Regions from separate parts of the Streptomyces sp. NPDC046876 genome, predicted to be linked through region 1. Evidence: riboswitches for the same ligand, from Rfam matches in the RefSeq annotation. Region 1 holds a riboswitch; the other holds the start of a gene.
The links. Region 1 has a riboswitch for thiamine pyrophosphate ahead of thiC (phosphomethylpyrimidine synthase ThiC). Riboswitches for the same ligand answer to the same signal wherever they lie in the genome.

Region 1 (3,331 bases):
CGCGGCCAGCACCGTCGTCACCGGCACGGAGGCCACGAGTCCGATCGAGCCCACGAGGGTCCGGACGATCTCCTCCGCGACCAGCTCGCTGTTGGCCACCGAACCCATGCTGCTGTTCGCGATCGAGAACAGCAGTAGCAAGGGCAGTGCCGCGCCGGCGTAGGCCAACACCAGTGTGTTGACGACCGAGGCGATGTGGTCGCGGCCGATGCGGATGGCCGCCCGGTACAGGGCCCGCGGCCCCATCGTCGGGTCCGCCTGGTGCAGTTCCCAGACCGCCGAGGTCTGGGTGACCGTCACGTCGTCGAGCACACCGAGCGATCCGATGATGACGCCCGCGAGCAGCAGGCCGCTCATGTCGATGCCCGGGTAGAGCCCGTGGATCAGCCCCGTGTTGTCGTCGGTGTTGCCGCTGAGGAACGCCCAGTCGATGAACAGCGAGCCCAGCAGCCCGATCAGCAGCAGCGAGACGAGCGTACCGAGCACCGCGACGGAGGTGCGGGCGGTCAGCCCGTGGCACATGTAGAGCGCGATCAGCATGATGGCGCTCGCCCCGATGACCGCGACGACCAGGGGGTTCGAGCCCTGCAGGATCGCCGGCAGGATGAACAGGGTCAGCACGACGAAGCTGACGGCCAGGGCGATCAGCGCGAACATGCCGCGCATCCGTCCGACGACGACCACCGCCACCGCGAACAGGCCGGCGAGCAGCGCCAGCGGCAGCTTGCGGTTCACGTCGATCACGGAGTACTGCAGGTCCCGGGGTGCGTCCGGTGCGTACGCGACGACGACCTCCTGGCCGTCGGCCAACTGCCGCGGGGCGCCCGGCTGGACGATCTCGAAGAAGGTGCGGCCCTTGTCCGGTCCGGTGCCGACCTCGATCGTCGCCTTCTTGCACTCGCCCGTCTGCGAGGCCACCGCCTCGCGGCCCTCCGGGGTCGCGGTGCTGCCGGTGGGCGGCACCTGAGAGGCGTTCACCGATTTGCAGTCGACATTTTCGAGGGCGACGACCTTGCCCTGCTGGGTCTGGCGGTCGAACCCCACGCCGGAGCGCTCGTGGGACGGGGCGCCGCCCGGCCAGAGCACCGCCATGCCGATGAAGACGGCGGCGGCGAAGGGGATCAGCACGGCCGCGATGACCTTGCGCAGGTGCATCGAGACGGGTGCCGCCGGTCCGTGGCCGTGGCTGTGGCCGTGCGCATGTCCGTGGCCGTGCCCGTGTCCGTTCCCGTTCACATGCCCGGGCGCGGGCACGTGATCATGGCCGTCGGCACGACCGTGGTCAGTGGGCTCGGAGGGATTGAACGGAGGCTGCGGCGAGGACGTCACCGGCAGATCATCGCAAGAGATGAGGGGGCCCACTGTTCAGCACGCCACAGATGACGCTAGCGTGGGGGCACCTTTGCACAACGCGGGAGCTCGGAGCACCGGGCTGAGAGGACGCTGATCACCGTACGCGCGCACGGCACGCGTGGGGGAAGAGGCTGCGTCGACCGCCGAACCTGTTACCGGGTAATGCCGGCGTAGGGAGATCAGGTCTCATGACCATTCAGGACGCACGCACGCCTGCCGTCGGCCAGGACGCCGAGGGCGAGACCGAGCGCCAGCCGGGCTGGCACAAGGGCTACGTGGCGGGCTCCCGCCCCGACATCCGGGTGCCGGTTCGCCAGGTCCACCTCACCAACGGCAAGGACGTCACGCTCTACGACACGTCCGGGCCGTACACCGACCCGCAGATCGAGACCGACGTGCGCCGCGGCCTGCCGCCGCTGCGCGAGAACTGGATCATCGGCCGCGGCGACACCGAGGAGTACGCGGGCCGCCCGGTGCGCCCCGAGGATGACGGCATCAAGCACACCTCGCCGCGCGGTGGCCTCAAGAACCTCGACGCGGTCTTCCCGGGCCGCCCGCGCCTGCCGCGCCGCGGCCGTGACGGCCAGGCCGTCACGCAGCTCGCGTACGCCCGCCGCGGTGAGATCACCCCGGAGATGGAGTACGTCGCGATCCGCGAGAACGTCTCCCCCGAGGTCGTCCGCGAGGAGATCGCCGCAGGCCGCGCGGTGCTGCCGGCCAATGTGAACCACCCGGAGATCGAGCCGATGATCATCGGCAAGAAGTTCCTGGTGAAGGTCAACGCCAACATCGGCAACTCCGCCGTGACCTCCTCCATCGAGGAGGAGGTGGAGAAGATGACCTGGGCCACCCGCTGGGGCGCCGACACGGTCATGGACCTCTCCACCGGCCGCAACATCCACACCACCCGCGAGTGGGTGCTGCGCAACTCCCCCGTGCCCATCGGCACCGTGCCGCTCTACCAGGCGCTGGAGAAGGTCGACGGCAAGGCCGAGGAGCTGACCTGGGAGATCTACAAGGACACGGTCATCGAGCAGGCCGAGCAGGGCGTCGACTACATGACGGTCCACGCCGGTGTGCTGCTGCCGTACGTGCCGCTGACCGCCCGCCGCAAGACGGGCATCGTCTCGCGCGGCGGCTCGATCATGGCCGCCTGGTGCCTGGCGCACCACAAGGAGAACTTCCTCTACACGAACTTCGAGGAGCTCTGCGAGATCCTCGCGACGTACGACGTGACGTACTCGCTGGGTGACGGCCTGCGCCCCGGCTCGATCGCGGACGCCAACGACGCGGCGCAGTTCGCGGAGCTGAAGACGCTGGGCGAGCTGAACACGATCGCCAAGCGGCACAACGTCCAGACGATGATCGAGGGCCCGGGCCACGTCCCGATGCACAAGATCAAGGAGAACATCGACCTCCAGCAGGAGATCTGCGAGGAGGCCCCGTTCTACACGCTGGGCCCGCTCACCACCGACGTCGCCCCGGCTTACGACCACATCACCTCCGGCATCGGCGCCGCGATGATCGCCTGGTGGGGCACCGCGATGCTCTGCTACGTGACCCCCAAGGAGCACCTGGGCCTGCCCAACCGCGACGACGTGAAGACCGGCGTCATCACGTACAAGATCGCGGCCCACGCGGCGGACCTGGCCAAGGGCCACCCGGGCGCCCAGGAGTGGGACGACGCCCTGTCGGACGCGCGGTTCGAGTTCCGCTGGGAGGACCAGTTCAACCTGGCCCTCGACCCGGACACGGCCCGCGAGTTCCACGACGAGACGCTTCCGGCCGAGCCGGCGAAGACCGCGCACTTCTGCTCCATGTGCGGTCCGAAGTTCTGCTCGATGAAGATCTCCCAGGACATCCGCCGCGAGCACGGCGGCGACCTGAAGGCCGAGGAGATCGAGGCGGGCATGGCGGAGAAGTCCGCCGAGTTCGCTGCGAGCGGCAACCGGGTCTACCTCCCGCTGGCGGACTGACC
Region 2 (3,331 bases), on a different contig from region 1:
GAGCGGTTCGCCGTGTCGCTTACCCGCAGTCACCCAGGACCGACCCGGACCCGTCGGGGGTGAACGCGGCCCACAGCGTGAACAGTTCCAGAAGGATCGCCGGCACGTTGAACCACACGACGACGTAGGCGGCGAGCCCCGGCCGGGTCTCCCGGATCCGGAGGCCGTGGCGCCGACGGATCCGTCGGGCGAGCAGTACGCAGAGGAGTACTGCCGCCACACCGAGGGCCGGACCCGCCCAAGCAGTGACGTACTCGCCCGGCGGGCGGGCCATGAGTCGGCATGCCCGCTGCTGCTCGTCGACCCAGTCCTGGTGGATGACCTGGACGTACCGGGAAGTGACGACGCCGAGTACAGCCAGGACCGGGACGAGCAGTGCTGCGCACACCGTGCCGGGCGAGAGGCGCCGCACCCTCACGGCGTCGGGGAGCACGGCGGGAGAGGGGGCGGTTTCCATCAGTACTGTCCAGACTCACGTTCTGAAAGGAACTGGTGTGCCGGCTCAGTCGGAAGCCGTACAGGTTGCCCCCGAAGGCTACCGGTGTTCGTCGCGGAGGTGGGGTGGGAGGCTCGGGAGGGGTGTGGGGCGGCGCCGGCGGCGGAGCCAGACGTAGAGGGCCAGGCAGGGCACGAGCAGTCCGAGGACGGTGAGGGTGAGGAAGGCGGGGAAGCCGCTGATCCGCCCGACCAGCCAGGAGAAGTTCTGGCCGAAGAAGCCGACCACGAAGGACAGCGGCAGGAAGACGGTCGCGAGGATCGTGAGCTGCTCCATCGTGGCGCTCTGCCGCAGGTTGATCTTGTTCTGTTCGACGGAGATCACCGCGATGTTCGCTTCGAGGACGGTGGCCAGCAGGTCGCGCTGGGCGGCCACCTCCTCGTTCACCAGCAGCAGGTGGTCGTGCACGTTGTGGAAGTACGGCAGCAGCTCGGCCGGCGACCTGCCCGGCTTGAGCAGGCGGGAGAGCACCGCGAGCAGCGGGTGCACGGCGCGGTAGAAGTCGGTGGCCTCGCGCCGCAGGAAGTAGATGCGCTCGGTCGGGGCGACCGCGCCGGAGAACACCGTGGCCTCGATCTGCTCGATGTCGCGGTCGAGTTCTGCGACGACCGGCGCATAGCTGTCGACGACCTGGTCGAGGATGGCCCACAGGGTCGAGGCGCTGCCGGTGCGCAGCAGTTCGGGACGCCGTTCGAGCCGGCTGCGGGCCCCGTGCAGCTCGCTGGCGATGCCCTGGCGCACGGTGATCACGAAGTGTTCGGAGAGGAAGACGCTGATCTCGCCGGTGTCGATCTCCTCGCGCTCGTCGTCGTAGCGCGCGGTGCGCAGGATGATCAGCTCGGTCCCGTCCTCGTACTGCTCGGCCTTCGGCCGCAGGTGGAAGGTCCGGGCGTCCTCGACGGCGAGTTCGTGCAGGCCGAAGCTCTCGCGGACCCTGTCCATCTCCTCCGAGCGGGGTTCGAAGAGGCCCAGCCAGACGAATCCGCCCTGCTCGCAGCATGCGGCCGCCCGGTCCAGCGACATCGGGCCCTCCTGCTGGCGGCGCCCGTCGCGGTAGTGCGCGCAGTCCACGATCATGGTGTTCCTCCTCGCGTCCGGCCCACGGGCTCCAGATGCCGTACGGATGCAGATGTGCCGTACGGATGGCATACAGCCATGGTGGGTGATGGGCGCGGGCGCCGCGGGGAGGGGGCCGTGAGGTGCACCCGCGGGCTGCGCCGCGGCGCTCGCGGCCGGCCCGGAGGGCGGGGGGCCGGGGGCACGAAAACGACCTACGAAGCGGGCTCCCTGCGCCGGCATGGTCCGGATCAGGTGATGGAGGTCGCCTTCGGGTCTTCCCGACCTTCAGGCCTCTCAGCCCGACCGTCGACGTCGGTCCCAGCGGACGTGAACACCTTCCGCCGAAATCGGCTACTCCGGTCGAACTCCCTCGCTCGCCTCGTAGGCCTACCAACAGAGTAGTCCCACATCCCCGGGAGGAATAGAGGAAAAGTTCTGTTTGTTTGCTTTTGTCTTCTCCGGGGTTCCCGGGACCTAGACTGGCAGCAGCACTCCCCTCCACTGCACGCCCTGTCGGCCGGTCCGACAGGATTCGACGGGAGGTGTCCGTCGTGGCCGCAGCGCCCCTCACGCGCGGGTCCGGCGCCACCGCCTGGGCGCCCGAGCCGGTCACCGCCGACCCGTACAACGCCCAGACGCCCTGGGCGGCGCTGGCCGAGCCCGTCACTCCCGTGGAGGCCTTCTTCGTACGCGACCACTTCGGCATCCCGGACGCGGATCCCGGCCGCTGGCGCATGCGGATCGGCGGAGCCGTGGCCGCGCCCCTCGACCTGGGCTACGCGGAGCTGTGCGCGATGCCGTACCGGGAGCTCGACGTCGTCCTGGAATGCGCGGGCAACGGCCGCAGCCTGATGCGGCCCCGCCCCACGGGCCTGCCCTGGGGCCAGGGCGCGGTCGGGTGCGCGCACTTCGCCGGGGTGCCGTTCCGCTCCGTCGCCGACCGGGCCCGGATCGACGCGGCCGCCGTGGAGGTCGTCTTCTGCGGGGCCGACTCGGGTACGGTGCACGGCCGCCGCACCGCCTTCGAGCGCAGCCTCCCGCTCGCCGCGGCCCTGCACCCGGACACCCTCCTCGCCACGCACATGAACGGGGAGCCGCTGGCGCCCGAGCACGGGGCGCCCGTCCGCCTCGTGGTCCCCGGCCGGTACGCGGTCGCCGACGTGAAGTGGCTCGTCGGGGCCCGGGCCGTCACGGAGCCCTTCACCGGCCCCTTCCAGACGGAGGAGTACCTCTACACCGCCTCCCGCGGCACCCCCGACGGGCCCGTGACCACGGTCCGGGTCAAGTCCCTCGTCACCGCGCCGGCGCCCGGCTCGGTGCTGCGGTGCGGCGCGGAGACCCTCGTACGGGGGTGGGCCTGGTCGGGCGGCGGCGTGGCGGTCCACCGCGTCGAGGTACGGGTCGAGGGCGAGGGCGCCGGCGGTGCCCCCTCGTGGGAGGAGGCCCGGCTCGAGCCGGCGCTCGGGCCGTACGGCTGGCAGGAGTGGACCCATCCGTGGACGGCGCCCCTGCGGCCCGGGCGGTACCGGCTGCTGGCCCGCGCCACCGACGAGGCCGGGCACACCCAGCCGCCCCGTGCGCCGTGGAACGCCCACGGGTACGGGTGCAATCCGGTGGCCTCGGTGGAGGTCGTCGTGGAATGACCGGCCCGGCCTGACCCCGCCCGGCCCGTCTGGCCCGACCCCCGGCCCGAGTGGCCCGACCCCCGGCCCGCCCGGCTCAGCGCAGGGCCGCCAGGACCCGGCTCGTGCCGTGCTGCCAGACCGTGCCGACGTG

Region 2: linked by a shared signal. The riboswitch ahead of ABZ924_RS08110 (CorA family divalent cation transporter) and the one ahead of thiC (phosphomethylpyrimidine synthase ThiC) in region 1 are both predicted to bind thiamine pyrophosphate.

Annotation. Positions count from the first base shown of each region.
Region 1 covers NZ_JBEYXK010000004.1:92,321-95,651, reverse strand. Annotated here, with positions in the region: gene ABZ924_RS04125 (YibE/F family protein) at 1-1,362, opposite strand, end outside; TPP riboswitch at 1,402-1,547, shown strand; gene thiC (phosphomethylpyrimidine synthase ThiC) at 1,542-3,329, shown strand.
Region 2 covers NZ_JBEYXK010000009.1:21,785-25,115, forward strand. Annotated here, with positions in the region: gene ABZ924_RS08105 (hypothetical protein) at 20-457, opposite strand; gene ABZ924_RS08110 (CorA family divalent cation transporter) at 536-1,573, opposite strand; TPP riboswitch at 1,764-1,937, opposite strand; gene ABZ924_RS08115 (molybdopterin-dependent oxidoreductase) at 2,107-3,198, shown strand; gene ABZ924_RS08120 (class I SAM-dependent methyltransferase) at 3,275-3,331, opposite strand, start outside.